Regions from separate parts of the Cupriavidus alkaliphilus genome, predicted to be linked through region 2. Evidence: riboswitches for the same ligand, from Rfam matches in the RefSeq annotation. Region 2 holds a riboswitch; the other holds the start of a gene.
What was found. Region 2 has a riboswitch for glycine ahead of FHX60_RS18745 (D-amino acid dehydrogenase). Riboswitches for the same ligand answer to the same signal wherever they lie in the genome.
Positions count from the first base shown of each region.

Region 1: it holds a riboswitch for glycine, as region 2 does, so the genes downstream of both, gcvT (glycine cleavage system aminomethyltransferase GcvT) here and FHX60_RS18745 (D-amino acid dehydrogenase) in region 2, are expected to answer to the same signal.

Region 1 covers NZ_JACHWE010000010.1:40,042-55,822, forward strand. The annotation lists gene FHX60_RS25115 (alpha/beta hydrolase) at 10-867, opposite strand; gene FHX60_RS25120 (OsmC family protein) at 887-1,360, opposite strand; gene FHX60_RS25125 (MBL fold metallo-hydrolase) at 1,389-2,126, opposite strand; gene FHX60_RS25130 (L-serine ammonia-lyase) at 2,182-3,558, opposite strand; gene gcvP (aminomethyl-transferring glycine dehydrogenase) at 3,652-6,594, opposite strand; gene gcvH (glycine cleavage system protein GcvH) at 6,695-7,075, opposite strand; gene gcvT (glycine cleavage system aminomethyltransferase GcvT) at 7,175-8,302, opposite strand; glycine riboswitch at 8,398-8,521, opposite strand; glycine riboswitch at 8,543-8,630, opposite strand; gene FHX60_RS25150 (YMGG-like glycine zipper-containing protein) at 8,707-8,934, opposite strand; gene FHX60_RS25155 (UvrD-helicase domain-containing protein) at 9,207-11,312, shown strand; gene FHX60_RS25160 (ABC transporter substrate-binding protein) at 11,336-12,463, opposite strand; gene hemN (oxygen-independent coproporphyrinogen III oxidase) at 12,660-14,132, shown strand; gene FHX60_RS25170 (c-type cytochrome) at 14,207-15,100, opposite strand; tRNA gene FHX60_RS25175 (tRNA-Arg) at 15,566-15,641, shown strand.
Region 2 covers NZ_JACHWE010000005.1:240,345-256,125, reverse strand. The annotation lists gene FHX60_RS18795 (OmpA family protein) at 1-456, shown strand, start outside; gene FHX60_RS18790 (DUF2894 domain-containing protein) at 449-1,120, shown strand; gene FHX60_RS18785 (amidohydrolase family protein) at 1,153-2,007, opposite strand; gene FHX60_RS18780 (GntR family transcriptional regulator) at 2,114-2,863, shown strand; gene FHX60_RS18775 (tripartite tricarboxylate transporter substrate binding protein) at 2,890-3,870, shown strand; gene FHX60_RS18770 (Bug family tripartite tricarboxylate transporter substrate binding protein) at 3,953-4,942, shown strand; gene FHX60_RS18765 (DUF3597 domain-containing protein) at 5,163-5,624, shown strand; gene FHX60_RS18760 (TlpA family protein disulfide reductase) at 5,668-6,189, opposite strand; gene FHX60_RS18755 (sialidase family protein) at 6,186-7,412, opposite strand; gene FHX60_RS18750 (TonB-dependent receptor) at 7,438-9,714, opposite strand; glycine riboswitch at 9,951-10,049, shown strand; glycine riboswitch at 10,050-10,169, shown strand; gene FHX60_RS18745 (D-amino acid dehydrogenase) at 10,227-11,495, shown strand; gene FHX60_RS18740 (DUF1484 family protein) at 11,882-12,067, shown strand; gene FHX60_RS18735 (sigma factor) at 12,305-12,655, shown strand; gene FHX60_RS18730 (NrsF family protein) at 12,779-13,030, shown strand; gene FHX60_RS18725 (P-loop NTPase family protein) at 13,207-13,926, shown strand; gene FHX60_RS18720 (acyl-CoA dehydrogenase family protein) at 14,838-15,781, opposite strand, start outside.

The DNA of each region.
Region 1 (15,781 bases), on a different contig from region 2:
GGCGTGATGTTATTTTGTTTGTGTGGGAGGCGGGGCCAGCAGGAACGCAGTAGCGTCCTGCCACCAGGCCCGGTCCACGTGCCGGATCCAGTCGTTGTGGCCGGCCCCCTCGATCACCGTCAGCCGCCGCGGTTCGCCCAGCGACGCATGCAGCGCCTCGCCGTAGCGTGCCGGCACGATGGTGTCGCGTTCGGCCACCGCCACCATCACCGGGCGCCCGAAGCCCGCGAGGTTGGCGGCGCTGTCGTAGCGGTCGCGCAGGACCCAGCCTGCCGGCAGCCAGGGGTAATGGTGCGCGGCCAGATGGGACAGCCTGTCCCACGGCGTGATCAGCAGGACCCCGGCAACGTGCTCGCGCTGGCGCGCCGCCGCGGCCGCCGCGACGCCTGCCCCCAGCGATTCCCCGATCAGCAGCAGCGGCCCGTCGTACTGGCGCCGCGCCAGCGCAATCGATCGTTCCGCGTCGGCGACGAAGCTGCGCTCGCCCAGCGTGCCCGTGCGCGGTCCGTACCCGGGATACTCGGCCAGGATCACGCGGATGCCCAGCGGCGCCAGCGCGCTGGCGTAGTAGTCGCGATGCCCGGCATGTCCGGCGTTGCCGTGAAACACCATGGCGGTGGCCCGCACCGGGCCGGGCGGCTCGGCCACCAGTCCGCGGAAATCATCCGGACCCGGCCAGGCGCGCAGCCCGGACGAGACCAAGTCGTCGACCGACGCGCGTTCGGGAAAATAGAGGAAGTGGTCCTGCAGCATGGCGATCGCGGCAAGCCCGGCCACGGCCGCGGCCAGCCACCCCCACCGGCGCGTCCGCGCCGTCCGTGGCGGCGCCGATGGTGCCGTGGCGGCGGCGGGCGCGCTGGCCGGCATGGCCGTGTGTCCGTGGCGGCTAGGCGCCGGCGTACACCGGTTCGCAGCGCACCTCGGTCGTGACCGAGTTGGCGATAAAGCAGGCCTCGTGCGCGGCGTGGTGCAGGGCATCGAGCTGTTCGCGCGTCGGTTCATGCTCGCCGCCGAACGTGACCTGCGGGTGCAGCGTCACTACCGTCATCGCCATGCGCCCGTCGGCGTTCTTTTCCATCACACCGGTGGCGGCGTCCAGGTAGCGGTCGACGACCAGGCGCTGCTTTGCCGCCAGCGACAGGAACCACAGCATGTGGCAGCTGGACAGCGAGGCGATGAACATCTCTTCCGGGTCGACCGCGCTGGCGTCGGACATCGGCAGCGGCACCACATGGGGCGACGACGAGCCCGGCACTTCGGCGCCGCCGTCGAAGCGCAGCAGATGCCGGCGGCTGTAGCGGTTGCCGGCGAAATCCTGTCCGTCGCGTTGCCACAGGACTTCAGCGGTGTAGGTGGACATGCAGGGACTCCTGGGGTTGGGAAGGAATTCAGGCGCCGTGCGGCACGCTTTCGCCGTCGCGCAGGCCCAGGCGCTGGTTGGCGGGCACGGCGACATCGATCAGCTTGGGGCGCGGCAGGTTCAGGTTGCGCATCATCTCGACGAACTGCTCGCGCGTGCGGCCGGCGACGCGGCTGTTGTGCGCGCGCTCATGGCCGATGGTGGAGACGGTGCGGCCCTTGTAATCATGGGCCGGATAGACCAGCGTATCGTCGGGCAGCGCGAACAGCTTGCGGGTCAGGCTGTCGTACAGCGTGCCGGCGTCGCCCGACTGGAAATCGGTGCGGCCGCAGCCGTCGATCAGCAGCGCATCGCCGGTGAAGACGCGGCGCACGATGCCGTCGGCGGTGGCTTCTTCCCACAGGTAGCTCATGCTGCCGGCGGTGTGCCCGGGCGTATGGATGGCGCGCAGCACCTGCTTGCCGAAGGCGACGGTATCGCCGTCGATCAGCTGCTTGTGTGCGGGCTTGATGTCGCAGCCGGACGGCGCGGCGGTATGCGCGCCGGTCTGCAGGGCCAGGTGGCCGGCCGAGGTGATGTGGTCGGCATGGGCATGGGTCTCGATCACCCACACCAGGCGCGCCCCGGTCGCTTGCAGCCGTTGCAGGTCACGCTCCAGCTGGTGGTCGACCGGATCGATCAGCAGCGCGTCCCCGGTGGCGGCGTCGATCAGCAGGTAGGTGAAGGTGGACGAGGTCTCGTCGAACAGCTGGTGGAAGGTCTGCATGGCCGTCCTCTTGTTGTTTGGCCGGGGAACGCCGCCATGATACGCCGTGCCGCCGCTAGCACTCCACGATATTCACCGCCAGGCCACCGCGCGCCGTTTCCTTGTACTTGGTCTTCATGTCGGCGCCGGTTTCGCGCATGGTCTTGATCACCGAATCGAGCGACACGTAGTGCGTGCCGTCGCCGCGCAGCGCCATGCGCGCCGCGTTGACGGCCTTGACCGACGCCATCGCGTTGCGTTCGATGCACGGGATCTGCACCAGCCCGCCGACCGGGTCGCAGGTCAGGCCGAGGTTGTGCTCCATGCCGATCTCGGCGGCGTTCTCCACCTGTGCCGGGCTGCCGCCGGTGACCGCGGCGAGTGCGCCGGCCGCCATCGAGCAGGCCACGCCGACTTCGCCCTGGCAGCCGACCTCGGCGCCGGAGATCGACGCGTTGAGCTTGTACAGCAGCCCGATCGCCCCGGCAGTCAACAGGAAGTCGACCACGCCGTCGCGGTTGGCGCCAGGCACGAAGCGATCGTAGTAGTGCAGTACCGCGGGGATGATGCCGGCCGCGCCGTTGGTTGGCGCGGTGACCACGCGCCCGCCGGCGGCGTTCTCTTCATTGACGGCAATGGCGTACAGGTTGACCCAGTCCATCACCGAGAGCGGATCGGACAGGGTGCGCTCGGCGCGCTCGGTCAGGCTGCGGTACAGCTCGGGCGCGCGCCGCTTCACCTTGAACGGCCCCGGCAGTTCGCCGTCGGTGCGGCAGCCGCGCGCCACGCAGGCCTGCATCACGTCCCAGATATGCAGCAGGCCGTTGACCACGTCGGCCTCGCTGCGCCAGGTGAGCTCGTTTTCCAGCATCAGCCGGGCGATGCTCTTGCCGCTGGCGCTGGCCATCCCGAGCAGCTCCTTGCCGCTGCGGTACGGGTGTGGCAACTGCTGCGCGGCGTTGAGCACCTGCGTGTTGGGCGCGCCCGCGGTGACCACGAAGCCACCACCGACCGACAGGTAGCGCGCCTCGCGCAGCGTGGCGCCGCCGCCATCGAAGGCGTGGAACTTCATGCCGTTGGGATGCTCGGCCATGGCCTCGCGCCGGTAGAAGGCGATGTGCTCCTTCTCGACGAAGGGCACGAGGTGGCGACCCAGCAGCGACAGCTCGCGGGTCTTGCGCAGGGCCGACAGGCGCGTGTCGATGGAATCGGGATCGATGGTGTCGGGGGCCTCGCCCATCAGGCCGAGGATCACGCCCTTGTCGGTGCCGTGGCCCTTGCCGGTGGCGCCGAGCGAGCCATACAGCTCCACCCGCACGCTGCCGACTTGCGGCAGCAGCCCGTCGCGCTCCAGCCCCTGCGCGAACATCAGTGCCGCACGCATCGGGCCCATGGTGTGCGAGCTGGACGGGCCGATGCCCACCTTGAACAGATCGAATACGCTGACTGCCACGGACGGCCTCCAGTTTTGACGCCGGACCAGGCCGGCGGGCGCCGCGTTGCGCGGCGCCCTGAGTACAGCTTAGCTTCTGGCCGGGGTGCCGGCTCAGTCCACCACGTAGTCGCTGACCGGCACGCAGGCGCAGAACAGGTTGCGGTCACCGTACACATTGTCGGCGCGGCCGACCGGCGGCCAGTACTTCTGCGTGCGCAGCGAGGCCACCGGGTAGGCGGCTTCCTCGCGCGTGTACTGGTGGGGCCACTCGTTGGCGGTGACCACCGCGGCGGTGTGCGGGGCGTGCTTGAGCGGGTTGTCGTCGCGGTCGAAGGTGCCGTCGGCAACCCGGCCGATCTCCTGGCGGATCGCGATCATGGCATCGATGAAGCGGTCCAGTTCATGCAGCGCCTCGGACTCGGTCGGCTCGATCATCAGCGTGCCCGGCACCGGGAAGCTCATGGTCGGCGCGTGGAAGCCGTAGTCCATCAGGCGCTTGGCCACGTCTTCGTTGCTGATGCCGGTTTCCTTCTGCAGCGGGCGCAGATCCAGGATGCACTCGTGCGCGACCAGGTCATGCTGGCCGGTGTAGAGCACCGGGTAGTACGGCGCCAGGCGCTTGGCGACATAGTTGGCGGCCAGGATCGCGTTCTCGGTGGCCGCGGTCAGGCCGGCCGAGCCCATCATCGCGATATACATCCAGGAGATCGGCAGGATGCTGGCCGAGCCGAACGGTGCCGCCGACACGCCGCCGATGCCGCGCTCGTCGCGGCGATAGCCGACGCTGTCCTGGTTGGGCAGGAAGTCGGCCAGGTGCGCGCCGACCGCAACCGGGCCGACGCCCGGGCCGCCGCCGCCGTGCGGGATGCAGAAGGTCTTGTGCAGGTTCAGGTGCGACACGTCGCCGCCGAACTGCCCGGGCGCGGCGGTGCCGACCATCGCGTTCATGTTGGCGCCGTCCACATAGACCTGGCCGCCGTGCCGGTGCACGATCTCGCAGATCTGCTGCACGCCCTGCTCGAACACGCCGTGCGTGGAGGGGTAGGTGATCATGATCGCGGCGAGGTTCTGGCTGTGCTGCTCGGCTTTCTTCGCCAGGTCTTCCAGGTCGACGTTGCCGTTCTCGTCGCAGGCCACCACCACCACCTTCATGCCGGCCATCTGTGCCGAGGCCGGGTTGGTGCCGTGCGCCGACGACGGGATCAGGCAGATGTCGCGATGGCTCTCGCCGCGGCTGGCGTGGTAGGCGTGGATGATCAGCAGGCCCGCGTACTCGCCCTGCGAGCCGGCGTTGGGCTGCAGGCTGACCGCGGCATAGCCGGTGGCGGCGCACAGCATGGCCTCGAGCTGGTCGATCATCTCGCGGTAGCCGACGGTCTGGTCCAGCGGCGCGAACGGGTGGATCTGGCTGAACTCGGGCCAGGTCACCGGAATCATCTCGCTGGTCGCGTTCAGCTTCATCGTGCACGAGCCCAGCGGGATCATGGTGCGGTCCAGCGCCAGGTCCTTGTCGGCCAGCATGCGCAGGTAGCGCAGCATCTCGTGCTCGGCGTGGTGCGTGTTGAACACCGGGTGCGTCAGGTAGGCGCTGGTGCGCGCCAGCGCAGGCGGGAAGGCATCCTGCGCGGCGGCCTCGAGCTTGTCGAAGTCGACCTCGGCGGGCAGCGGCTTGCCTTGGGTAAAGATATCCCACAGCGCGATCACGTCGGCGCGAGTGGCGGTCTCGTCCAGCGAGATGCCGACGCGGGTGGCGCCGGCATGGCGCAGGTTGATGCCGCGCGCGGTCGCGGCGGCGTGGATCGCATCGGTGTTGAAGCCGGTTTCCAGCGTCAGCGTGTCGAAGAAGCTGGCATTGGTGCGCGCAAAGCCCAGTGCCTGCAGCCCGGCGGCCAGCGTCGCGGTCAGGCGATGCACGCGCTGCGCGATGCGCTTCAGGCCCTGCGGGCCGTGGTAGACCGCGTACATCGACGCCATCACCGCCAGCAGCACCTGCGCGGTGCAGATATTGGAGGTCGCCTTCTCGCGGCGGATATGCTGCTCGCGCGTCTGCAGCGCCAGGCGGTAGGCCTTGTTGCCCTGCGCGTCGATGGTGACGCCGACCAGGCGGCCCGGCATCGAGCGCTTGAACGCATCCTTCACCGCCATGTAGCCGGCGTGCGGGCCGCCGAAGCCCAGCGGCACGCCGAAGCGCTGCGAGTTGCCCACCGCCACGTCGGCGCCCCATTCGCCGGGCGCGGCGACCAGCGTCAGCGCCAGCAGGTCGGCGGCGGCGACCACCAGGCCGCCGGCGGCGTGCACGGCGTCGGCGATGGCGCGGTAGTCATTGATGTCGCCGTTCACGCCGGGGTACTGCAGCAGCACGCCGAAGGCGCCCGCGGTGGCAGCGTCGGCCGCGGGGCCGACCTTGACCTCGATGCCCAGCGGCAGCGCGCGCGTGCGTATCACTTCCAGCGTCTGCGGCAGCACGTCGTCGGCGACGAAGAAGATAGTCGAGTCGTGCTTGTTCACGCGCTGCAGCAGCGTCATCGCCTCGGCCGCGGCGGTGCCTTCGTCGAGCATCGACGCATTGGCGATATCCAGCCCGGTCAGGTCGGTGACCATCTGCTGGAAATTCAGCATCGCTTCCAGCCGGCCCTGCGAGATCTCGGGCTGGTAGGGCGTGTAGGCGGTGTACCAGGCCGGGTTCTCGAAGATATTGCGCAGGATGACGCCGGGCGTGATGGTATTGAAGTAGCCCTGGCCGATAAAGCTTTTCAGGACCTTGTTCTTGCCTGCCAGCGCGCGCAGTTTCGCCAGTGCGGCCTCTTCGCTCAGCGGCTCGGTGAACTCGCCCATCGGCATGCCGTCGCGGCGGCGGATGGCGGCGGGGATGACGGCGTCGATCAGCGCGGCGCGGCTGTCATAGCCGAGCACCTTCAGCATGTGCTGCTGTTCGGGGGTATCGGGGCCGATATGGCGGGCGGCGAAGGCGTCGCGCGCCTCCAGTTCGGCCAGCGTGGGCCGGTTTGCTTGGGCGGCGTTCATGGACAGCGGGGTGGGCAGCGGGGCGTTCATGGGCAAGAACCTCGTGGGGGGCGCCGGCGGCAGGTGGTCAGCCGTGCCGCGGCGCCGCGAATGCGGGGTGCCGGTCCCTTGGCGCGGGACCGGCGGGCGATCAGGCGCCGACGCTGGCCTTGTAGGCGTCGGCCGACATCAGGCCGTTGACGTCGTCGCCGTTGGCCGGCTTGAGCTTGAACAGCCACGCATCGAAGGCGTCGGCGTTGACGCTTTCCGGCGCCGCGGTGGCGGCTTCGTTGACGGCGATCACTTCGCCGGCCACGGGTGCGTAGATGTCGGACGCGGCCTTCACCGATTCCACCACGGCCAGCGCGTCGCCGGCACCGACCGACTTGCCCACCTCGGGCAGTTCCAGGAAGACGATGTCGCCCAGCGCGTCCTGGGCGTGGTCGGTGATGCCGATGGTGAGCGTGCCATCGGCTTCGACGCGCACCCACTCATGCGACTCGGTGTACTTGAGGTCAGCGGGGAAATTCATGAAGGTTCTCCGGATTCAGATCTGTTTCTTGTTTGGGTGATGCCTGCCCGGCAACGCTGCCGGCAGGCGAGGGCGACCGTTGGTGAGCGGGGCTTTCCCTTAGCTCACGAGTGCCTTGCCATGACGCACAAACGGCAGTTTAACCACAGTCGCGTTGAGTTTGCGGTCGCGGATCTCGACCTGCACGGTGTCGCCCACGTTCACGCCGTGGGGCAGGCGCGCGAAAGCGATCGATTGCGACAGCGAGGGGCTGAAGGTGCCGCTGGTGATTTCACCGTCACCGGCTGGGGTGATGACCTTCTGATGGGCGCGCAGCACGCCGCCTTTGTCACGCAGGATCAGGCCGAGGAACTGCTGGCGCGAACCGGCCGCAGCCAGCGCCGCCTTGCCGGTGAAGTCGCGCTCGCTCTGCAGGTCGACGGTCCACGCCAGGCCCGCGTCCAGCGGCGAGACCTTGATATCCATGTCCTGGCCGTACAGGTTCATGCCGGCTTCCAGGCGCAGCGTGTCGCGCGCGCCCAGGCCGGCCGGGCGCACGCCCGCGGCATTCAGTTTTTCCCACAGCCCGGCGACGCTGGCGGCCGGCACCACCAGCTCGAAGCCGTCTTCGCCGGTGTAGCCGGTGCGCGCCACCATCACTTCGCCGAGGGCGGGGTCCTGCACCACCACGGCGTTGAACGGCTTGAGCGCATCGGAAGGCTGGGTCGACGGGAAGGTGCTCCACACCTTGGCGCGGGCGTTGGGCCCTTGCACCGCGACGATCGCCAGCGGCTGCACGCCCGCGGGCGCAACGTCCTCGCGGCGCGGCGTGATGGTCACGCCGCTGCCGGTGGCGTCGTTGCGGGCGCGGATCCAGTCGATATCGCCCACCGCGGTGCCGGCGTTGACCACCAGGCGGAAACGGTCCTCGGCGAAGAAATAGACGATCAGGTCATCGATGACACCGCCGTTTTCGTCGAGCATGCAGGAATAGAGTGCCTTGCCGGGGGTCTGCAGCTTGTCGACGTTGTTGGCCAGCAGGCCGCGCAGGAAGCTGCGGGTATTGGCACCGGCGAGATCGACCACGCACATGTGCGAGACGTCGAACATGCCGGCGTCGCTGCGCACGGCGTTGTGCTCTTCAATCTGCGAGCCATAGTTGACCGGCATGTCCCAGCCGCCGAAGTCGACCATGCGGGCGCCGAGGGCGCGGTGGATAGCGTTGAGGGGCGTGGCCTGGAGCGTCATGGAATCCTCGGGGGCAGTCTCGGTTGGCGAAAACAAAAAAGGGTCATCCGCCGCAACCTTCGCTACGCCAAGATGGCAAGCGATCCGCTGCGGCGGATGACCCCTCTGTCCTCGATACCTGAGAGATTACGAGGCGGATCCCATGATCCCTTCCTCGCGCGCCCCTTCGGTGGGCACGCTCGCCACGAATGGCGGGTGCCGCTCTCCAGAGTGCGGCATGCATCGTGTGCATGTTGCATGCCGATCCGACCGGTCCGTGGTGCCTGAGAGTTTTCGGGTGATACCCCTTCGGCGGCGCAGGCGATGCGCGCTCTCCCGGTCGGATGCGCGCAATGTACGGGAGGCCCCGGCCTTTGTCAAACCACGGCAGAGGCCCGCCGTACCTACCGCTGCGCGGTGTGGCCTTACTTCTTCTTGTCGTCGGTGACGACGTTGCCGATCACGCCGCCAACGGCCGCGCCACCCAGCGTACCCAGCGCGCTGCCGTCGGTCAGGACGGCGCCGCCCACCGCGCCGGCACCGGCGCCGATGGCGGTGTTACGTTGTTTCGGGGTCATGTCCGCGCAACCGGCAAAGGCCGCGACCGTCATGCCGATCAGGGTCACCTTGGTCAAAGTTTGCATGGTTTTCATTGTTGGCTCCGATGTGATGATTTGTGCATGCCCAAGCGATCCGGCGGACCGGGGGACACACTGGTTAGAGTGTCGCGTTATGCCATTGGCTCCGTTCTTTACGAAGTGTTACGCCGATGACACAGCCGGGCCTGCGGTTGCGCATGGCGCTGACTGACCCGCCGCGGCGAGCGTGTTAACATCGCCAGCTTTGCCGCCCTCCATTGCCGGGGCGCTGGCAAAGCCCGCCGTCTTCCGCCGATTCCGCCGCCGCCCCCGAACGCCCGCCCCGCATGACCCATGGCCTGAACCCCGCCCAATCCGAAGCCGTCCGCTACCTGGACGGGCCTTGCCTGGTGCTGGCCGGCGCGGGCTCCGGCAAGACCCGGGTGATCACGCAGAAGATCGCGCATCTGATCGAGGACAAGGGCTTCGAGCCGCGCCATATCGCCGCCGTCACGTTTACCAACAAGGCGGCCAAGGAAATGCAGGAGCGCATCGGCAAGCTGATGGAAGGCAAGACTACGCGCGAGGGCAAGCGCATCCCGCTCAAGCAGCTGACGGTCTGTACCTTCCACTCGCTGGGGGTGCAGATCCTGCGCATGGAAGCCGAGCACGTCGGCCTGAAGCCGCAGTTCTCGATCATGGATTCGGACGACTGCTTCGGCCTAATCCAGGAGCAGCTGGGCACCACCGACAAAAAGCTGATCCGCGGCGTGCAAAGCACCATCTCGCTGTGGAAGAACGGCATGGTCGACCCCGAGGCCGCGATCGCGCAGGCCGCCAATGCAGACGAGCACCAGGCCGCGCTGGTCTACCGCAACTACGTCGCCACGCTGAACGCTTACCAGGCGGTGGATTTCGACGATTTGATCCGCCTGCCGGCGGAACTGTTCGCGCGCAATGAAGCGGTACAACTCAAGTGGCAGAACCGGTTGCGCTACTTCCTGGTCGACGAATACCAGGACACCAACGCCTGCCAGTACCAGCTGCTCAAGCTGCTCGCCGGCGGCTCGCACCTGCGCGCGCCGGCCTTCACCGCGGTGGGCGACGACGACCAGGCCATCTATGGCTGGCGCGGCGCCACGCTGGACAACCTGCGCGGGCTGCAGACCGACTTCCCGGACCTGAAGGTGATCAAGCTGGAGCAGAACTACCGCTCCACCGTGCGCATCCTGGAAGCGGCCAACGCCGTCATCGCCAACAATCCCAAGCTGTTCGACAAGAAGCTGTGGAGCGAGCACGGCATGGGCGACCCGATCGCCATCCACCCGATGAACGACGAGGAGCACGAGGCCGAGTCGGTGGTGTTCCGCCTGTCGGCGCACAAGTTCGAGCGCCGCGCGCAGTTCCGCGACTACGCCATCCTGTACCGCGGCAACCACCAGGCGCGGCTGTTCGAGCAGATCCTGCGGCGCGAGCGCATCCCCTACGTGCTGTCGGGCGGCCAGAGCTTCTTCGACAAGGCCGAGATCAAGGACATCTGCGCCTACCTGCGCCTGATCGCCAATCCCGACGACGATCCCGCCTTTATCCGCGCCATCACCACGCCGCGCCGCGGCGTCGGCAACACCACGCTGGAAGTGCTGGGCACGTTCGCCGGCCAGGCCAAGGTTTCGCTGTTCGAGGCGGCGATGATGGGCGGCATCGAGGGCAAGCTGCAGCCGCGCCAGCTGGAACCGCTGCGCGTGTTCTGCGAATCGATGGTGCGGCTGGCCGACCGCGCGGCGAAGGACCCGGCCACCGAGGTGCTCGACGACCTGATGGCCGGCATCCACTACGAGGCCTACCTGTACGACAGCTTCGACGAGCGGCAGGCGCAGTCGCGCTGGACCAATACCCTGGAATTCCTCGACTGGCTCAAGCGCAAGGGCACCAAGCCCGAAGGCGCGGACGGCGGGGAGGCGACCGGCTTCGACACCGCCGACGGCTTCGGCAGCGACGGCAAGAACCTGCTGGAACTGACCCAGACCGTGGCGCTGATGAGCATGCTCGAGGGCCGCGAGGAAGATCCCGACGCGGTGCGGCTGTCCACGCTGCATGCGTCCAAGGGGCTGGAGTATCCGCATGTGTTCCTGGTCGGCGTGGAGGAGGGCATCCTGCCCCATTGCCGCGAGGACGAGGACATGAGCGACGAGAAGATCGAGGAGGAGCGGCGCCTGATGTACGTGGGCATTACACGCGCGCAGCGCAGCCTGCATGTCAGCTGGTGCAAGAAGCGCAAGCGCGCGCGCGAGACCTACTCGTGCCAGCCCTCGCGCTTTATCGGCGAGATGAAGCTCGAAGAGGCGCCCGCGCCGGTCGACGCGACTCCGGCGATGAGTCCCAAGGACCGCCTCGGCGCGCTCAAGGCGCTGCTCGGGAATGGCGGCAATGGCGGCAAGGCGGCCGCCGGCTGAGCCGCTGCGGCGCTATCGCGTCGCTACCGTGCGCCCGACACCGCCAGCGTGACGTACTGCGAGCCGCGCTGCCCGCGCGTGAAGTCGAGCGTGAAGTCGCCCACATCGACGCGGCTCTGCAGCGCGCGCCGCAGTTCCGCCGGGCCGCCCGGGCGCAGGCCCTGCAGCGCCCGCGCCAGCCAGGCGGCGCCGATATAGCCGGCCAGCGTCGCCGGCGACGGCGGCTCGTCCAGGTACTGCTTCATGCGCGCCACATGTTCCTTCACCACCCGCAACGTTGCCTGCTGCGGCCCGGGCGCGACCTGGGTCAGCACCAGCCCGCCGGCGTAGCCGCGGCCCAGGATCTCGCGCGCGGCATTGGCGCTGACCGCGGACAGGCCGACCAGGAAGCCATACCAACCTTGCGCCGCAAGCGCCCGGCCCAGTTCGGCATAGGCCAGGGTGTCGCCCGCGACGATCACCGCGCCCGGGCGCGATGCCGCGATGCGCCGCGCCGCGGCATCGCCGCTGCCTTCGAGCAACACCGCGCGGGTGCCGGTTTGCGCTTCCAGCCGGGCCAGCGACGACACCGCAAAGTCCGGCGCCACGGCCAGCGCGATGTGCGTCAGCCCGTAGCCGCGCAACTGTTGCGCGGCCGCGTCCAGTTCGGCCTGGTAGTCGGCCCGCGTGAACCAGACATTGTCGGCGGACAGCGCCAGCCCTGACAGCGGCGCGACGATCTGCATGCCGCGCCGGGCCAGTTCGGTCGATGACGCCAGCACGGGCAGCAGCCGGTCGCCGGGGCCGAACAGCAGCCCCGCATGCTCGGTATCGACCAGCGACACCGCCTGCGCCAGCGCGCGGCGCGGATCCGGGTCCGCGTCGCGCACCACATGCTGGATCCGCACCGGGCCGCCGGTGGCGTTGACCGCGTCGAACATGACCTTGGCGCCGGCGAGGTAGTCGCGCGCCAGGTCGGACTGCGCGCCGGTGCGGTCGACCAGATGCCCGACCACCACCGTGCGCGGCGCCTGCGCCAGCGGAGCCAGGGCAGGCAGCGCCAGCGCCATGCCGGTCGCGGCAAGCAGCCGGCGCCGGCCGGCATGTGCCGGCGGGTGGTCGCGCAGCGGTGGGTACGGCGCGGGCGTGGTGGATCGGCGGAAAAGTGACATGGCTGGGACAGGACGGAACGCGCGCGGGCGCGGTGGCGCGCACCGTACCCGGCACTCATGACGCCAATGTGACGTACGCGTGCATGTCAGCGGGGACGGGGCCGGTGGGCTCAGGCCCGCGCTTGACGCCGGTCAAGCTGCGGGCGCCGGCACGGTCCTACGATGACGTGTCGCATACCCATTCCCCCGCGCCCCCATGAATCCGTCTGCCATGACTTCCCCCGCGCTCGACCGCCGCGCGCTCTCCGACTTCCGCGCGCTGGCCGGGCGCATCGACGGCAACGGTCCGCGCTATACCTCGTACCCGACCGCCGACCGCTTCCGCAACGGCCCCGACCTGTCGCTGTACCACGACGCGCTGGACGCCTGCCGCGCCGACGCGCCGGCGCCGCTGTCGCTGTACCTGCATATCCCGTTCTGCGAGAACATCTGCTACTACTGCGGCTGCAACAAGATCATCACCCGGGACCACGGCCGCAGCGCGCGCTACGTCAGCTACCTGGGCCGCGAGATGGCGCTGGTGGCCGAGCGCCTGGGCACGCGCCGGCAGGTGATCCAGTCGCACTGGGGCGGCGGCACGCCGACCTTCCTGAACCCGGAGGAAATGCGTCGCGTGATGGCGCTGCTGAACACGCATTTCGCGCTGGCGGCCGACGGCGAGCACTCGATCGAGATCGATCCGCGCCGCGTCGACCAGGACCGCATGGCGCTGCTGGCCGAGCTGGGCTTCAACCGCGTCAGCCTGGGCGTGCAGGATTTCGACCCCGAGGTGCAGCAGGCCATCCATCGCATCCAGCCGTTCGAGGAGACCCGCGCCGTGGTCGATGCCGCGCGCGCGCTGGGCTTTCGCTCGGTCAGCCTGGACCTGATCTACGGCCTGCCGCACCAGACCGCGGCGCGCTTCGGCCGCACCATCGACCAGGTGCTGGCGCTGCGGCCAGACCGCCTTTCGGTCTACAGCTACGCCCACCTGCCGCACGTGTTCAAGCCCCAGCGGCGCATCGACGAAAACGCATTGCCGCCGGCCGGCGAGAAGCTCGACATCCTGGTCTCGACGATCGAGCGGCTGACCGCCGAGGGCTATGTCTATATCGGCATGGACCACTTCGCGCTGCCCGACGACGACCTCGCCGTGGCCCAGCGCGAGGGCCGGCTGCAGCGCAACTTCCAGGGCTATTCGACGCACGCCGGCTACGACCAGGTCGGGCTCGGCATCTCGGCCATCGGCGCGATCGCGGGGCGCTACGTGCAGAACGCGCGCACGCTCGACGACTACTACCGCGCGCTGGACCAGGGCCGCCTGCCGCTGGCGCGGGGCGTGGCGATGACGGCCGACGACCACCTGCGGCGCGAGATCATCGGCGACCTGATGTGCAATGGGGTGCTCGAGCTGCCGGCGATCGAGGCGCGGCATGGCATCGAATTCAAGCGGACGTTCCCGGCAGAACTGGCCGAGATCGACCGCCTGTCCGCGGACGGGCTGGTGCGCTGCGAGCCCGGCCGCATCACCGTGACGCCGCTGGGCCGGCTGCTGGTGCGCCGCGTGGCGATGGTGTTCGACCGCTACCTGCGCGACGACGCCGCCCGGCCGGTCGACAACGGCGCGCGCGCCGCTAACGACGGCGCCCAGCCGATCCGCATCGTGCCGCGCTACTCGCGCGTGGTGTAGCGCACAACCTCGGCCCCGGGCCGGACGAAAAAAAACCCGCGCAAGGCGGGTTTTTTTGTCAGGGCAGTGCCGGCTTACTTGGCGGCGTTGGCCATGTAGTCCGACGCGGCGATCACGTCGGCGTCCGGGCCGGCATAGCCACCCTTGGGCGGCATCACGCCCTTGCCCTTGAGCGCGAAGTTGTGGACCGCATCCATGCCTTCCTTCAGGCGCGGGGCCCAGGCGGCCTTGTCGCCGAACTTGGGCGCACCGGCCACGCCGGCGGCGTGACACGCCGCGCAGACCTGTTCGTAGACCTTCTTGCCCACTTCCGCCGAGGCAGCTGCCGGCGCGGCAGCGGTGGCGGCCGGTGCGGGTGCTGCGGCTGCCGGAGCCGGCGCAGCGGGGGCCGGAGCCGCCGCGGCAGCCGGGGCAGCCGCTTCCGGGGCTGCGGCCGTGGCCGGCGCGGCAGCGGCCGGGGCCGCCGGCTCGGGGAACTTGGCGCCACCGGAATCGGCCAGGTAGACCACGGCGCGGGCCAGTTCGTAATCGGTGTAGTCGTCAGGCGTGCTGCCGGCGCGCGGCGGCATCGCGCCCTTGCCGTTGAGCACCGACTTCATCAGGCCGTCGAAGCCCTGGCCGATACGCGCGGTCCAGTCGCCGGCGGTACCGTGCTTGGGCGCACCCGCCGCGCCGGTGGCGTGGCAGGCGGCGCAGATTTCCTTGTAGACCTGTTCGCCGGTCTTGAACACGCGCGGCGCGCTGGGGTCCTTGATTTCGAGCGAGGCGACCGGCTTGATGCGATCGTTGACGGCTTCGGCGGCGGTACTCGCGCCGGCGCTTTCGGTCGAGCCGTGTCCGACGAAGTTGACCAGCAGGATGATCACGATGATCGGCACCAGGAACGCCGCGATCACGACTGCGATCAACTGCTTCGGGGTTTTGATGGGAGACTCGTGCTCGGGGTGTTCGTTGTGGACGTCGCTCATACAGAACTCTCAGTTTTGCAGGAAACCTTCTGGCCGCTTACGCTCGGCTTGCTTTTTCTGGCCCTGGTGTGGCCCTTCGCTGACCACTATCCGGCCCCATCCGGACCGCCCGCGCTCCCCTGCGGCCCTTGCCTGACTTGGGTCTGTTGCCAATTTGCGTACCTCGGACTGTCTCCCGGACCGGGGCCCGATTGTCGCCGACAACCAGCCGCCCGGATTTGACCCCGGTCGACTCGTTGCGCCGACGGCGCGACGGGCACGATTTGACGCAAATAGCTGGCAATTATAGCGCCAAAGCCCCCCTGCCAGTGCCAAAAAGCGGCGGTTGCGAGACGTTCCCAGGCGCCCGTATCGGCCCCGCATGGACGGCGCCGGGCAAAAGCGGTATCCTATGCGACTTTCCTGCGGCGGCATTCGCCCGCCGCAACCGCTGTACCCGCAAAACCGGTTGCAAAACCGTCCTGTGCGCCCGTAGCTCAATGGATAGAGTACTGCCCTCCGAAGGCAGGGGTTGCTGGTTCGATCCCAGCCGGGCGCGCCAATCCCCATAAGCATCCTCGGCTTTCCCACCACGACTGGGAACGGCGACTGCACCTGATTTGCGCCTGCCTTTGGCGCCGGCAACTACCGTTGGCCGCCCCCGTCATCGTTGTCATTGCGCCATGTGACCGCACAGGTGCG
Region 2 (15,781 bases):
CTGGAAAAGGCGCTGGCCGGCCCGCTCGCCGCCGGGCGCGTGACGCTGGTGAACGGGCGCATCGGCATCAGCGGCAGCGTGCTGTTCGCGCTGAATTCCGCCGAGCTGCAGCCCGAAGGCCGCGACCTGCTCAGGAGCCTGGCCCACCCGCTGTCGGCCTACCTGCGCAGCCGCGACGAGATCCTGATGGTCAGCGGCTTTACCGATGACCAGCAGGTGCGCGAGGGCAACCGGCGCTTTGCCGACAACTGGGAACTGTCGGCGCAGCGCGCTTTGACCGTAACCCGCACGCTGATCGATGCGGGCATCCCGCCGTCGTCGGTGTTCTCGGCCGCGTTCGGCTCGCAACAGCCGGTGACCCCCAATGCCGACGCCGCCGGCCGCGCCAAGAACCGGCGCGTGGAAATCTCGCCGGTGCCGCGCGTGACCACCGGCACGGTGAAGGCGCATGGCTGAGCTCGACGCGACGGCCGACGCCCGCGCGCAACTCGACGCCTGGCAGGCCAGCGGCGCCGACCGCGCCGACCCCGTGCGCTTTCGGCTGATGCAGGCACTGGCCGCCCGCGCGGCCGCACACGGCGGCGCGGCGCGGCCGTTGCTGGAGGCGCGCCTGCAGCAACTGGTCGCCGCCTATGCCGCCATCGTGCCGGGCAACGCCGACAACGCTGGCGAGACCACTTGCCAGCCGGCGCCAACGCCAGCCGTGAGCGCGCTGGGCGCACTGGTCCACGACCTCGCCGCGCGCGCCAGGCCCGCCATCGCGGCGGCTTCGAACGATGCCCGTCCGCCGTCGCCGGCACCGGCGCCAGCCATGGACACGCCGCTGGTCGACACCCTCGCCGACTACTTCCGCGAGACCTGGGCCCGGGTCAGCGTCGAGCAGCAGTTCCGCCAGTCGCTGGAGCGCGTGCCGGAGAACGCCGGACCGCTCAATACCGACCACCTCGTGCATCGCTCGCTGTCGCTGATGCGCGAGACCTCGCCGGAATACCTGAGGCATTTCCTGTCGTATGTCGAGGGCATGGCCTGGCTGGAGCAGTTGAGCGCGGCCGCGGCGGCGCAAAAGGAAGCGGCCCGCGCCGCCGCCAGGAAGAGTACGCGCGGCAAGGCTCGCAAATAGCAGCATGGCCGCGGCTCCAGCGCCGGCGGCCCTTACGCCTCTGGTTCATCCACCGCAAACCCGTACAACGCCGCGGCGTTGCGCCATCGCAGCGCCGCGGACAAAGCCGCGCCAGACTCCGCCTGCCACGCGGCGAGGCTGCGGCACTCATCCAGCCGGACCGGCGCCTCGTGGTTGGTCCAGGGCCAATCGCTACCCCACAGCAACCGGTCATCGCCTACGATGTCGCGCCATGCCTGCGCCAGCGCGGTCCAGTCGTGCGGCGATTCTTGCGGCGATGGCAGCCGGTATGGCGCGCTGATCTTCACCCACACCGGGCGGCGCGCGCGCACGGCCGTGGCGACCTCGAAGACTGCATCGGCAATGCCCGCGTGGCCAGGGCGGCCGAAGTGATCCAGCACCACCGGCGTGCCGGCATCGCCAAGGGCGGCATCAAGGCGCGCCAGCACCATGCCGCCGTCGCCATTGCGGGTATGGAGCTCGACGTGCCAGCCCAGCGCGTCGATCCTGCGGAACAGCCCGCGCCACGGTGCGGTGGCAATGCGCTGCCAGTCCGGATCGCCGTACAGGTTGAGGCGGATCCCACGCACGCCGGCGGCCTGCAGCGTTTCCAGCTGCGGATCGGCCACCGATGGCTCGACCACTGCCACGCCGCGCAGGCGCTCGGGCCGAGCCTGCAGCGCTGCCAGCAGCGCTGAGTTGTCAGTGCCCAGAAAACTGGTCTGCACCACCACCCCATACAGGTCGCCCAGGCCGCCGAGCGTTGCCCGCCATTCGTCCAGGCTGGCGGCATAGGCCGGCCGGTAGCGCACCGAAGCCGTGGCCACGCCGTTATCGAAGACGTGGAAATGGGTATCCACCAGCGGCGAAGCGCGCCTGCTCATCATCAAGCCTCCGTGGGGCGGGTATATCCGGATATGGCACCCAGACCCGCGTCAGTATTCTAGTCCTCTAGAGGACATAAGCATTCAATCAATTTAGCACGGCTTCGGCATGCCAGACAACGCACCGCTCCAGACCACCACCGCCACCGCGGGGCTGAGCCGATACGGCCAGATCGCGGCGGCACTGCAGGACCGGATCGTTTCCGGGGCCTGGACCCCGGGCAGTGCCATCCCGGCCGAAGGGGCGCTGGCCAAGGACTTCGGTATAGCGCTGGGCACCATCCGCCAGGCCATCGCCGTGCTGGTCCAGCAAGGCCTGCTCGAGCGCGTGCAGGGCAAGGGCACCTTCGTGCGCAAGGGGCTGAGCGGCGCCAGCCTGATGCGTTTCTTTCGCTTCGGCGGCGCCGATGGCGCGCCCGTGGTGCCCCGCTCTGAAATCCTGTCTTGCCGCGCCGTCCGGCTGGACAAGGCCATGGCCGCGCGCTTCGGGCTGGCAAGCGGCGCGCGCGGGCTGGCGATCTCGCGCCGCCGCTGGCTGGAAGAGACACCGCGGCTGCTGGAGTCGATCTGGCTGCCGCTGCCGCGCTGCGAAGCCCTGCAGCAACTTCCGCCGGCGCAGTGGGGCGACCTGCTCTACCCGCTGCTGGGGAGCGCCTGCGGCGTCACGGTCCATCGTGCCGTCGACGAGGTGACCTTCCGCACGCTGGCGACGGACGAGGCTGCGTTGCTGTCGCTGCCCGATGCGCATCCCTGCGCGGTAGTGACCCGGCACGCCTTCGACCTGGCCGGACATTGCATCGAATACCGCCTGACGCGCGGCGACGCCTTCGCCTTCCGCTATACCGCCGACGTCCGCTGACGGACCGTTGCCAAGGAGACAGACCCATGCACGCATGCCACGCGATTGCCGCCGCGGCCACCGCCATGATCGCCATCGCCACGCCGGCGCAGGCCGCCGACAACGCCGCGGGCTGGCCGGCACGTCCCATTACCATCGTGGTGACATACCCGCCGGGCGGCGGCGCTGACCTGATGGCACGGCTGATCGCGCCCGGCCTCGGGCGCGAACTGGGGCAGACCGTGGTGGTCGAGAACCGGCCTGGTGCCGGCGGGCAGATCGGCGCGGCCTATGTCGCCAAGGCCGCGCCCGACGGCTACACGCTGATGGTCGATGCCTCGTCCTATGCCGTCAATCCCAGCCTCTATCCGCGCCTGCCCTACGATCCGGACAAGGCGTTCCGGCCGCTCGGCGTGCTGGCGCGCTATCCCAACGTGCTGGTCGCCACCGCCAGCTTTCCGGCGGGGAAGGTCAGCGAAGTGGTGGCCATGGCCAGGCAGAAGCCGGGCTCGGTTGCCTTTGCGTCTTCGGGCAACGGATCGGCGCAGCATCTGGCCGGCGTGCTGTTCGAGCAGCGCGCCGGCGTCGACCTCCTGCACGTGCCCTACAAGGGCGGCGGCCCGGCCATGACCGACGTCATCGCCGGCCAGGTGCCGCTGTTCTTCGCCAACGTGGCCTCGAGCCTGCAGCACATCCAGGCCGGCAAGCTCAAGCCGCTGGCCGTGACCAGCCCGTCGCGCACCCCCGCGCTGCCGGCGGTGCCGACCATGCAGGAAGCCGGCGTGGCCAGCTACGAGGTCTATGAATGGAACGCGGCCTTCGTCCCCGCCGCGACACCGGAGCCGGTCGCCGCGAAGCTTGCCGACGCGCTGCAGAAGGTCATGACCAGCGCCGAGATCCGGCAGCGCGTGGCCGAGCTTGGTGGCGAAGTCGTGGCGGCACCGCCGGCACATGCGCGACAGTTCATCGTGGGCCAGGCACGGCTATGGGCCAAGGTGATCCGCGACGGCAACATCCGGCCCGAATAACAACCCAGTCGCCCCTATCGCCCCTATCGCCCTTGCCGCGCCACGGCGCGGCTACCGCAACCGCAAACCGCAGGAGACAAGCATGACCGCAGCCAACCCTTTCCGCCGCCAACTGCTGAAGGCCAGCGCCGCGCTGGGCGCGTGCGCGCTGGCGCCCACGCTCGCGCGCGCCCAGGCCTGGCCCGCCAAGCCAGTCCGGCTGGTAGTACCGTTCGCGCCTGGCGGCAGCTCAGAGATCGTCGCGCGCTCGACCGCGGCGGAGCTGACCAAGCTGCTCGGCGTATCCGTATTCGTCGAGAACAAGCCGGGTGCCGCCGGCAATATCGCGATGGGCGAAGTCGCGCGCGCCGATGACAACCACACGCTGATCCTCGGCCATATCGGCACGCTGGCGGTCAACCCGTTCATCTTCCCGAAGCTGCCGTACGACCCGGTCAAGGACTTCCGCGCGATCTCGCTGCTGTCCAAGGTGCCGAGCCTGTACGTGGTCCATCCCGACGTGCCCGCGAAGAACCTGAAGGAATTCGTGGCGCTCGCCAAGAGCAAGCCCGGCAAGCTCAACTATGGTTCGGCCGGCAACGGCAGTGCCGGCCACCTGGCCTTCGAATACCTGAAGGCCGCCGCCGGCACCTTCATCACCCATGTGCCATACCGCGGCAGCGGCCCGCAGATCACCGACCTGCTGTCCGGCCGGCTGGACGCCGCCGCGGTCGGCGCGCCCGCCATCCTCCAGTTCATCAAGGCCGGCAAGGTGCGCTGCATCGCCACCGGCACCACCCAGCGCATCGCGCAGTTGCCCGATGTGCCCACGGTGGCGGAGCAAGGCTATCCCGGCTTCGAGATGACGCAGTGGTATGGCCTGCTGGCGCCGGCATCGCTGCCCCAGGCTGCCGCCGACAAGCTGGCCGACGCCACCATGAAAGCCGTGAAGAGCCAGAGCTCGGTCGAGCGCCTGAGCGCGGACGCGGCCATCGTGGTGGGCGGCACGCCGGCGGAATTCTCGCGCTTCATCGCGCAGGAGCAGCAGCGCTGGAAGCCGATCATTGCGCGGGCCGGTATCAAGCCGGACTGATATCGGCCACCATTTCCCGGCGCCCCACGGCTTCTCCTGGCTGCAACGGAGCAAAGGACACGGCACTTGGCCGATGCCGGCGGCCGTCGGGTGGAAGCCGAACGCGCTACATGCACCATTTACAAACGATGCGGCTTACGGGCGCCGCAGCAACGCGCCGCGACGGTGGCCCGGAACCTGCAAGGGCTTGCTGCCCCGTTCCACCCTTCAGGAGCCCGCCATGAGCATCTTCAAGGACATCCTCAACAAGCTGCTGGGCAAGGACAAGCCCGCGGCCACCACCACCGCGACCACCACCAGCACCCCACCCGCCGCCGGAACGCCGACGGCCGGCACTGCACCCACCGCCGGCACCGGCGCGGCGCCCGCGGGCAACGTCCAGGGCACCACCGGTACGCCGGCCGGGGCGCAAGCCACGCCGCTGTCGGGCGTCGATGTCGAGGCCATCATGGACCGGATGGTGCAGCAGAGCGGACAGACGCTGAACTGGCGCACGTCCATCGTCGATACGATGAAGGCGCTCGGGATCGACAGCAGCCTGGAACACCGCAAGGAACTGGCGCGCGAGCTGCACTACACCGGCGACATGAACGATTCCGCGGCGATGAACGTGTGGCTGCACAAGCGCCTGATGCAGGAGTTGGCCGCCAACGGCGGCAAGCTGCCGAAGGAACTGTCCTGAGCGATGCAGTGGAAGGCGGCGCCGGGCCGGCGCCGCGGCGGTCTCAGCCCGCGATGCCGGCCCAGCGCAGGTGCTTCGCCCAGTCGCCCTCGCTGATCACGCCAGACACGCCCTGGCGCTGGCCGTCGGCGCGATAGAAGTAGGTGCGCGGCATTTCACCCATCCAGTCCGGGTCGACCGCATAGCGCAGCCGCTCTTGCGGCTCGTGCCCGAACACCCACGCGTTGCGCGACAGCCTGACGCGATCGAGCACCTGTTGCACTTGCGGTGAGGCCTCGGCCCTGTCGGTCGCCAGCGTGACGACACGCAGGTCCGGATGCCGCGCCCGCAGCTTGCCGAGCGCGTCGAAGTTGCGCTTGCAATAGACGCAATCCAGCGACCACATCACCAGCACGAAAGGCTTGCCCTGCTGGCTGGCGGCGATGCGCGCGGCGCTGGCGGATTCGAACACCGCGATGCGGTCGGCAGCCTGGCCGGCGGCATTGGCGGTGCCGAGCATCAGCGCGCATGCGGTCACGGTGGCAGCGGCGGCGGCCGCAAGCCGTTGGCGGCGCGATCGCATCATGCACCCTCCTGGCCGAGCGCGAAGACCTGGAAGCCTTCGGCCTCGGTGCGCCACAGCACGTAGGCGCGGCCGGCGTGCTGCAGCAAGTGGGGCTGGTCAGAGTCGCGTTCGGTGCCGGCCAGCTTGCGCGTCTGCCAGGTCTTGCCGCCATCGCGCGAGAGCATGGCGGAAAGCCGCGTCTGCTGGCCGTCGAACGACTTCCACACCACCGCGATGTCGTTGTCGTTCAGCGCGACGATATCGGCATGCTGCGCACGCGGGTCATCGAGCGGGCGTTGCGCCTGCAGCTTGCCGTCGCGCCAGCGCCCCACCGCCACCGTCGGCTTGCCTGCGCGCACGCTGAACCAGACCATGTGCAGCGTGCCATCCGGCGCCACCGAAGCGCCGGGGCCGTGGTGCGGGCAGGCGTCGATGCGCCAGTCGTCGAAGGTGGCGCGTTGCATCGGCGTGGCCTTGCCGTCGGCGCCCAGCAGCGCCAGCGCGTGGTCGCGCGCGTTGGGCGGAAACACATGGCGCCACAGCGCCAGCATCCTGCCGTCGGGCGTGGGCGTCAGCGCGATGCGGCAGCATTCGCACGACTGGTCGGCAATCTTGTAGTCGCCCTGGAAGCTCTTGCCGTGGTCGGCCGATACGGCGTAGTAGATCGCGGCGCCGGCATACGGCTGCTTGCGCGCCTGCGCGGCGGCCACGTCGCGTTTGTCGATCCAGCTGACAAAGACGCGCCCGGCCGGATCCACCGCGATGGCGTCGAAGCGGTGCGCGATCTGGTCGCGGTTGGCATGCACCGTCAGCGGTTCGGCAAAGGTCTTGCCACCGTCGGTGGAGCGCGCAAAGCGGATAAAGCCGGTCCATGGCTTGGGCAGCGGCTGGGTCCAGGTGACGTAGACCTGCCCGTCGGGTCCGGTGGCCACCTTGGGGCGGCTTTCATGATCGGCGGCGACGGGCTCCGGCGTGGCGTTGACATGCCGCGCCGTGCTGAAGGTGCGACCATAGTCCGTCGACGCGCGCACGGCAACATGCTGGCCGTCCTTGTAGGCGATCCACAGCTTGCCGTCGCGGTCGAAGGCGGCGCCGGTACCCAGCTCGCTCGTTTTCGGCCTTTCCTGGCCGCCCTGGCCGCCGTGGCCGGCGTGCGCCTGCGCGGCCGCGACCACCGGCGCCAGCGTGGCGCAGGCGACCAGTGCGGCAGCGAGCAGGCGGACAGCGCGGCGGGCGCCAGGCAGGAATGGGGTCAGCGTGTTCACTGGCTCAGAAGGAAAGTTTGGCCTCGGCGTAGAACGTCCGGCCCGGGTACGGGTGGTAGACGTAATAGCGCTGGTCGGTGAGGTTGTCGATGCCAAGCCCGAGCCGCACATTGCGCGCGGGCTTGTAGGTCACCTTGACGTCGAAGGTCAGGAAGCTGCTGGTGCCGCCGAAGGTGTCGGGGTTGGTGTCCGAATTGTCGAGCGTATTGTACTGCCGGCCCGAATAGGTCATCGCCAGCGTGCCGGCCCACGCCGGCGTAAAGCGATAGGTGCCCGCGAGGTTGGCGCGCCACTTCGGGATGCGGTAGAAATACTTGCCCACCGAGGCCGGATTGTTGGCGTTCTCCAGCGTCTTCGAATGGTTGTAGGCGCCGCTGGCCGACAAGTCGAAGCCGCGCACCAGCACGTCGCGCCCGTCATAGGCGAGCTCGATGCCACGCGTGCGCACCCGGTCCACGTTCTGGAAGCTGGTGACGGTCGGGAATACCGTGGTGTTGGTCTGGCTGACCAGCGCATCGCGGATATCGTCCTCGTACAGCGAGACCCGGAAATTCGACGCCTCCACCGTGCGTTCGAAGGTCAGGTCCTTCGAGAACGATCGTTCCGGCCGCAGGTTGGGATCGTTGTTGATCAGCGCCGTGCCGGTGATACGGCCCTGGAACAGCTCGCTGACCGTCGGATAGCGATAGGCCTGGCCCAGCGACAGCCGGCCCAGCCAGTCCTGCCCGAACGCCTTCTCCAGCGCCAGCTTGGGCGACCAGTTGGATTCGCTGCGCACCGGATAGCCGATGTCCACGCCAGGCTGGCTGCGGCTGCCGTCATAGGCGCGCCAGTGCTCGTAGCGCAAGCCCGGGATCAGCTTCCAGTCCTCGGCGAAGTACCAGGCGTCCTGCGCGTAGAGCGCCTGGGTCTCGGTCTTGCCGGTGAAGGCATTGTTGAACGCGGTGATGGTGGCCGCGCGCCAGTCCGAGGTGTTGTAGGTGGTGTTGCTCAGCCGGTAGTTGTCATAGTGGTAGCCGAACGTGACCCAGTGCCCGCCCTGCAGGCGCTGCGGGCGGTAGTCGGCCTTCAGGTCGAGCGTGCGCCAGCCGGTGCCGTCGCCATAGGTGACCGTGCCCGGCCCATTGCCGACGGCGTTGGCGCTGCGGCTCACGTCCTTGCTGACATCGAACAGCGACGCCACGCCGGAAAAATTCCAGCCGGTCTGGTTGCGCGTGCGCAGCGACAGGCCGTAGAGCCAGCGCGCATCCTCGCCATTGCCGGGCGCAAAGGCGTTGGCCGGAATCACGTACTGGTAGCCGCCGATGTTCACCGGTCCGCCCGACACGACGTTGCCATTGGCATCGCGCAGGTAGCTGCCGGTGGTGTTGGAGCGGTCCTGCTGCCAGTAGGCGGCGGTGAACTGCGCCTGCAGCGTGCTGGTGATGTCGTAGCCGAGCTTGAGCTTGAGCTGGTCCTGGACGGTGTGCGTGACGCCCTCGCTGTTCACGCCCATCACCACGCGGTCGCGCCCGCTCTGGTCCCGGTCCAAATAAGCGCCGGAAACCGGCGTGTCCGCCGCGCCCGCGGGCCGCGTCGAGCGCGACGCGGTATAGAAGCTCAGCGGCTGGCTCTTGCTGTCCTGCCGGTCCACGCTGACCAGCCAAGAGAACGCGCCGACGCGGTCGCCCACATAGGCGTTGGCATGCACCCCGTTGAAGTTATCGTGGGTGCCGTACAGGTTGAAGCGCTGGGTGAACCACTGCACGCTGGCGTCGCCCTCGAACTTCTCCGGCGTGCGCGTGGTGATCAGCACCGTCGCGCCCAGCGAATTGCCGGGATACAGCGCCGAATACGGGCCGTACAGCACGTCCATGCGCTCGATCTCGGCGGCATTGACCAGCGACCAGCGCGGCGGAAAGCTGAAGTCCGAGCCCAGCAGGTTGGACAGCAGCAGGCCGTCCGCATAGACCAGCCCCCGCGCCGACTGGCGCGAACTGGTGCTGCGCACCGAGATGATCGAATTCATATCGCCGATAAAGCGCTTGCGCACGGCGAGGTTGGGCGCGTATTTGAGGGCGTCTTCCGTATTGACCACGTTGAAGTCGGCCATGCGGGCACTGCGGATGCCGTAGGCCGGCGACGGCGTGTTGGGCGGGATCGCCGGCGTCTCGCCGCGTTCGGGGCTGGCCGATACCACCACCTCCTGCAGCGGCGCGGGCGCCTCCACCGCCTGCGCGGCGGCCACGGCGGGGCCCATCAGCACTGCCGAAACGGCCAGCGCAATGCGATTCTTCTTCACTGGAAAACCTTGTTGTCGTCTTTTTTTGGCTCGCTGTCCTGCGCAGCATGAGGCGCACCTCCCGCGCCTCCGCCGCACCTCCGCCACACGTCCGAGATAGCGAGCGCTGACATTTTATGGGCCGAGGGCAGCCGCGCCGATGCGACATAGCGACGCGGGCCGCCGGCAATATCAGCGTTAACCCGTATACCCAATACACGGCCATGTCACTACATTGCCCCGACTGGCCTCCAGCCAGCGTGATGCAGGGAGAGACTGTCGCGGCGCCCGCCGCGCACGGCGCCGAAGGAGCAACCGCCCCGGAAACTCTCAGGCAAAAGGACCGGCATCACCCGTCAGTGCACTCTGAAGAATGCCGGACGCCATCGTCCGCCCGGCATACCGAAGGAGCAAGCGTGCCCGCCCCCCGCGGCGAGGCGTCGTGAATCTCTCAGGTCCAGAACAGAGGGGGCGTCCTCCACGCATATTGCGTGCGGACTCCTACCCTTCGACGTTCCTGGATCCTGCAGATCATGAAGACAATCGCTGTCATCGGCGGTGGCATCACCGGTGTCACCACGGCCTACGCGCTGGCCCGGCGCGGATTCTCCGTCACCCTGTTCGAACGGCACCGCTATGCCGCCATGGAGACCTCGTTCGCCAACGGCGGACAGCTCTCCGCCTCCAACGCCGAGGTCTGGACCCACTGGTCCACCATCGTCAAAGGGATGAAGTGGATGCTGCGCAACGATGCGCCGCTGCTGGTCAATCCCCGGCCCAGCTGGCACAAGCTGTCGTGGTTCGCCGAGTTCATCGCGTCGATTCCCCACTACCGCCGCAACACCATCGAAACCGCACGCCTTGCCATCGCCGCGCGCGAGCACCTGTTTGCGTGGGCGGCGCAGGAAGGCATCGACTTCGACCTGAAGCGCGCCGGCATCCTCCATATCTATCGCGACCGCGCCGGCTTCGAGCATGCCGGCCGGGTCTCCGCGCTGCTGGCGCAAGGCGGCCTGGAGCGGCGCGCGGTGACGCCGCAGGAGATGCGCGCGATCGAGCCGACGCTGGCGGGTTCCTACTACGGCGGCTACTTCACCGAGAGCGATGCCACCGGCGACATCCACAAGTTCACCAGCGGCCTGGCCGCCGCCGCCGCACGCCTGGGCGTGCGCTGCCTGTATGGCCAGGACGTGCGCGCGGTCAAGACCGACGGCCGGCGCGCCACCATCACCGTGCAGGATGGCAACGACAGCACCAGTTCCACCTTCGACGGCGCCGTGATCTGCGCCGGCACCGCCAGCCGCGCACTGGCCGCCGCGCTGGGCGACCGCGTCAACATCTATCCGGTCAAGGGCTATTCGATCACGGTCAACCTGACCGATGAAGCCAGCCGCGCCGCGGCACCGGTGGTCAGCCTGCTCGACGACGAAACCAAGCTGGTCACCAGCCGCCTGGGCGACGACCGCTTCCGCGTTGCCGGCACCGCCGAGTTCAACGGCACCAACCGCGATATCCGCGCCGACCGCATCCGCCCGCTGGTGGACTGGGTGCAGCAGTGCTTCCCGGGCGTCAGCACGCGCAGCGTGGTGCCATGGGCCGGACTGCGGCCGATGATGCCCGACATGCTGCCGCGCGTAGGACGCGGACGCGCGGCCTGCATCTTCTACAACACCGGCCACGGGCACCTGGGGTGGACTTTGTCGGCGGTGACGGCGGACATGGTGGCGGGGATTGTGGACCAGGCACTGGGAAGCGCCCCGGCGATGGTGCCTGGCGCGGCCCTGACGCCGGTGCGGGCCTGATGCTGCGGAGGTGAAGGGCTCAGCCCGCACGCGCATTTTCAAGAGTCAGCGATTTCTGAATCCGTTGCCCGGATCCAAACTTCGCGCGCCCCTGGAAATGCGACATCTCTCATCGATTCCCCGGTACCGACAAGAAATACTGGTGGCGTCATCGGACCAACCGATGATCGGGTGTGGAAAGCCCGGATGTGTGAGGTGGACATGCGTTGCGCTTGTAGCGGGCAACGCCTGTGTGTTCGCACGAACCAAGCTGGCTCCCTGGCGGGCCGGGCGAGGCGGCCGCAAGGCTGACCGGTTCCCCACCTCAGACCGGCTTTCCACCCTCGCCGTCTGGCCCGCCGCCCTCATGTGGAAATGAGTGGCGCGCTTTTACTAGTGGGGAATCAATGACAATGATCGATGAAATCACCAACGAATGTCTTCAGCAGGTTCGCGCAGGAATCGAAGGGGTTCTCGTACTCCTGGATCACGAAAGCGAACGCTCGGAGGGCTGCTTTAGTGCGCTGTGCCTGCTTGGCATGGTGAAGATGCAGCTTGATGGGCTGATGGTTGAAAGAGAACGGTTGCAATAGCGGCTCGCGAGGTGTGACGGTGACGCTGCGCTGTCACACCTCGGCCTGCGGGAATCGAAAACTGGTACACCGCCTGCAATCCAGCCGCCACCGCGACCGCATGGAACACATGGCGACTTTCAGGCAGCCGGCTCCCGCCCGGCGCACCAACGCGCGGACGCCACGCACGTTCCGCCTGATCCTGAACCCTCGCACGAGCCGGCATGCCGCCCGGACGGCACGCCGGACTGGTCGGCCATGATGGCCCGCGCACAGGCAGGAGACCGCGCGGCGTACCGGCGCCTGCTCGAAGGCATCACCCCGTTCATCCGGGCGCTGGCCGCACGCCAGGTCCGCAATCCAGGCGACATCGAGGACATCGTGCAGGATGTGCTGCGCACGATCCACACCGTGCGCCGCACCTACGACCCGGCACGCCCGTTCGGCCCGTGGCTGGTGGCCATCGCCCGCCGGCGCATTATCGACTGTGTGCGCTGGCTGGCACGCACCAGTGCGCGCGAAACACCCTTCGACACGGAATCGGAAACCATTGCCGCCCCCCGCTGCGAACCTCAAGGAAACGGCACTGGACGCGCGGGCAGTGCGTGACGCGGCGGACAGTCTGCCTGCCGGACAGCGCGAGGCGCTGCGCATGCTGAAACTGGAGGAAATGTCATTGAAAGAGCGGAAGGCATCTCCCCCGGCGAAACCGCGCGCTGCTTCGCCACGCTGGTGGCGGTCAGCACGCCGCTGGCCATTGCCTTGACGGCCATGCTGCGCCATGTGGCGCGCCTCTCGCCAACGCCGGTGGCGATGTATGCGGGCCTTGCCGTTGCCGCGATGGCGGCAGCGGGCCGGCTGTCCATTCATCCGCTGGATGCCAGCGCGCTGGTCTTGTTGTGGAACCTGGGGGTCGCGCTGCTGTTCGTTGGTGCAGGTAGTCTGGTTGGATATCGACCGTTCGGGCGGATGGCGGGACATTGAGGTGGCACGGCGGCAGCTCGGCAGACGAGGCTTGTGGGTGGCTAGCACTTGACCAAGACGCCCTCCGGATGGCCGCTTCTCGCCACGAGCAGACCTTCGACAACGGCGTGCAAAATGTCGACAATCCCCGCATGTACGGCCTAACGTAGGTCCCCTTCCAAGGAACGATTGCGAAAATGATGAGTTCGACGACGTCCGGCAATGCCGAGCCTTCCACCGCGCATCGTCTTGTGATCGTGGAGGGCATTATGGGTTCAGGCAAGTCAACGACGATGCGCCTCATTGCGAAACATCTACAAGAGGCGGGGCAGCCAGCGTTGCCGGTTCACGAGAGGACAGAGCCCCACCCCGTGCGCGCGACAGACGAACTTGAACACTGGTTTGAACCGTGGCGGGACGCGACACCACAGCATCTCGCGGACCGTGCTCTAGCTAGGTGGAAAGGCTTTGTCGAGGCGACACAGGCGGAGACCCCCATCCCAGTAATGGACGGTCAACTGTTTCACGGAGACCTGACTCACCTGCTGCTGATGGAAGCCGAGTCTGCGTTGATTTTCGACTACGTACAGGCGCTGGCCGCAGTCACTGCTCCGCTCAATCCGTTCGTCCTTTACCTTTGGCAGGAGGATGTCGAAAAAGCTGTACGGACTGTCTGTGCGGAGCGTGGCGCGGAATGGATCGAATATCAGACGAACTGGAAGCTCGCGGCCCCTTACTGCGTGCGCAGGGGCTACAAGGGATTAGAAGGCCTCATTCTCCTATATCGCGATTACCGCCGAATCACCGATGATTTGTTTCGCCAGCTACCATTAGCCAAGCTCGCGATTGAGAACTCTGCAAGGGACTGGCCAGCCTATGAGAGGCAAATTCTGCGCGCATTGCGGCTACCGGGTTGATTAGGTCGACGCCAATTGAACGGTCATTTTGTGCAGTCATTGTATGACTGCCGATGCCGAGTAGACACTTCCAACGACCGCTTATCGGCAATGTGTATGTCTCTTGAGGGTCGGTAGCGTCGCTGCACCACGCGGCACGCAGCAAGTGCCGCTGACGACCGGGATCGGCCACTTTCCGCCGCTCGCGATCGCTGTGGCTCGGTCATTCGAGTGGCGGCTCCGCTCGAACAGCGGGCCTTCACGGGCATCGTCGTCACCTCACGGATGACGCCCACGCCGCCGCCTATCTGTAGGTAGTACTTCATCGGTCCGGACGGGGCGCGCATCTCTATGGCACTCATGAACTTATGGAGTCCGCGGCGCTTTTTTAGCTTTCGACCTTACTTGTTGGTTCGCTCGCAGTGATACGGCCGGGATTCACACCTACCCGGATGGCGCGGCCGTCAATGCTGACCGTCTTCTCTTCGGTAGTAGTATCGCCCCCGCAATGCGCGACAGCATTCAATCGAGCGTTCAAGCTCTGGACCGGCAGTACGCCAGGCTTCTATCGGCGCCGAAGTTGGGATGGCCGTATTTCCCGATCAGCCTGACAAGGGCCTGACGATTTAACAGGTGATTGGATTCGGCCATCGTACCGGTGTCGACATTGAATCCGCTTTCGAGTACAAACAAGGCCTTCAGTCCCGAGCTGAGATCCTCGAAACCGCGCAGCCCCGCCGAGATCTGTGCCACTAAGTAATAGACGCGTACTAAAGGTCGCCTACCAGGCCATGTATGCCGTTTTCGCGTCCATTGCCGGAGGCCTGCTTCGAGAATTGCCTTCTATCCCACACGGGTAAGGCATGTCAGGCGCGCAGCGACTAACATGCCGCCGCTGCGAGCCACATCTGCGTGGGATGACTCAGCCTTCGTCAGCCTTCAGCGGTCAGATCCGCCCACAGGGCCTTGCCGCCTCGCGCGATGGCGGCGCGGCCAAGATACTCGGCCCATTCACCGTCGCTGCCATACTCGGCGCGCCAACTCCACAGGCGCCGTGTACCGAAGTGCAACGAGTGCTCGTAGGTAAAGCCGATGGCACCGTGCACCTGGTGCGCGATTGCCGATGCACCGCTGGCGGCCTGTCCGCAGATCACCTTGGCGATTGCTGCCTGCCGTTCCCAGTCCTTGCCGTCCATTGCCGCGCAGGCGGTCGCCACCGCCATTCGCGCGGCGACCACATGATTGGCCATCTGCGCCAATTGTTGCTGGATCGCCTGGAATTTGCCGATTGGACGGCCGAACTGCACGCGCTCGTTGGCGTACTGCACCGCCTGATTCAGGATGCGCTCCAGTACGCCAGCTATCTGGATCGACTGCTGCAGCGCGCCGAACAGCTTCGGGTCGCCTGGCAGCCCCACACGTGCCGCCACGGCGCGCGCATGCTCGAACACTAGCGTATCGCGCGGCTGCGCAGCGGCGTTCGTGTCCTCGCGCACCTTGGCATCTGCCGTCGGAAGTAGCAGCCACAGCGGCACGCCGTCGCGCGCCACCGGAACCAGCACGTGCGTCAGCACGCGACCCCATGGCGCCGCCACCGCGCCGGTAAAGCGCCAGCCCTCGCCTTCCTGCCGCTCGTTCACCTCGCCTTGCGGCAGCGCCAGCGACATCGGCCCATCAGGCATCGCCATGCGCAGCCTTGTCAGCAAGGCGCCACTCACGACCGTCTCGGCGAATGGCACCGGTGCGAGGTGCTTAGCGGCCAACAGCAGCACCGGCAGCGCCTCGCTCCAAGTCGCCGCGGCGCCACCCTGCTCCTCCGTGGCGAATACACGGGTCAAGCCGCTTTGCTCCAGGCACGCCCACAGGCTGGCCGCCC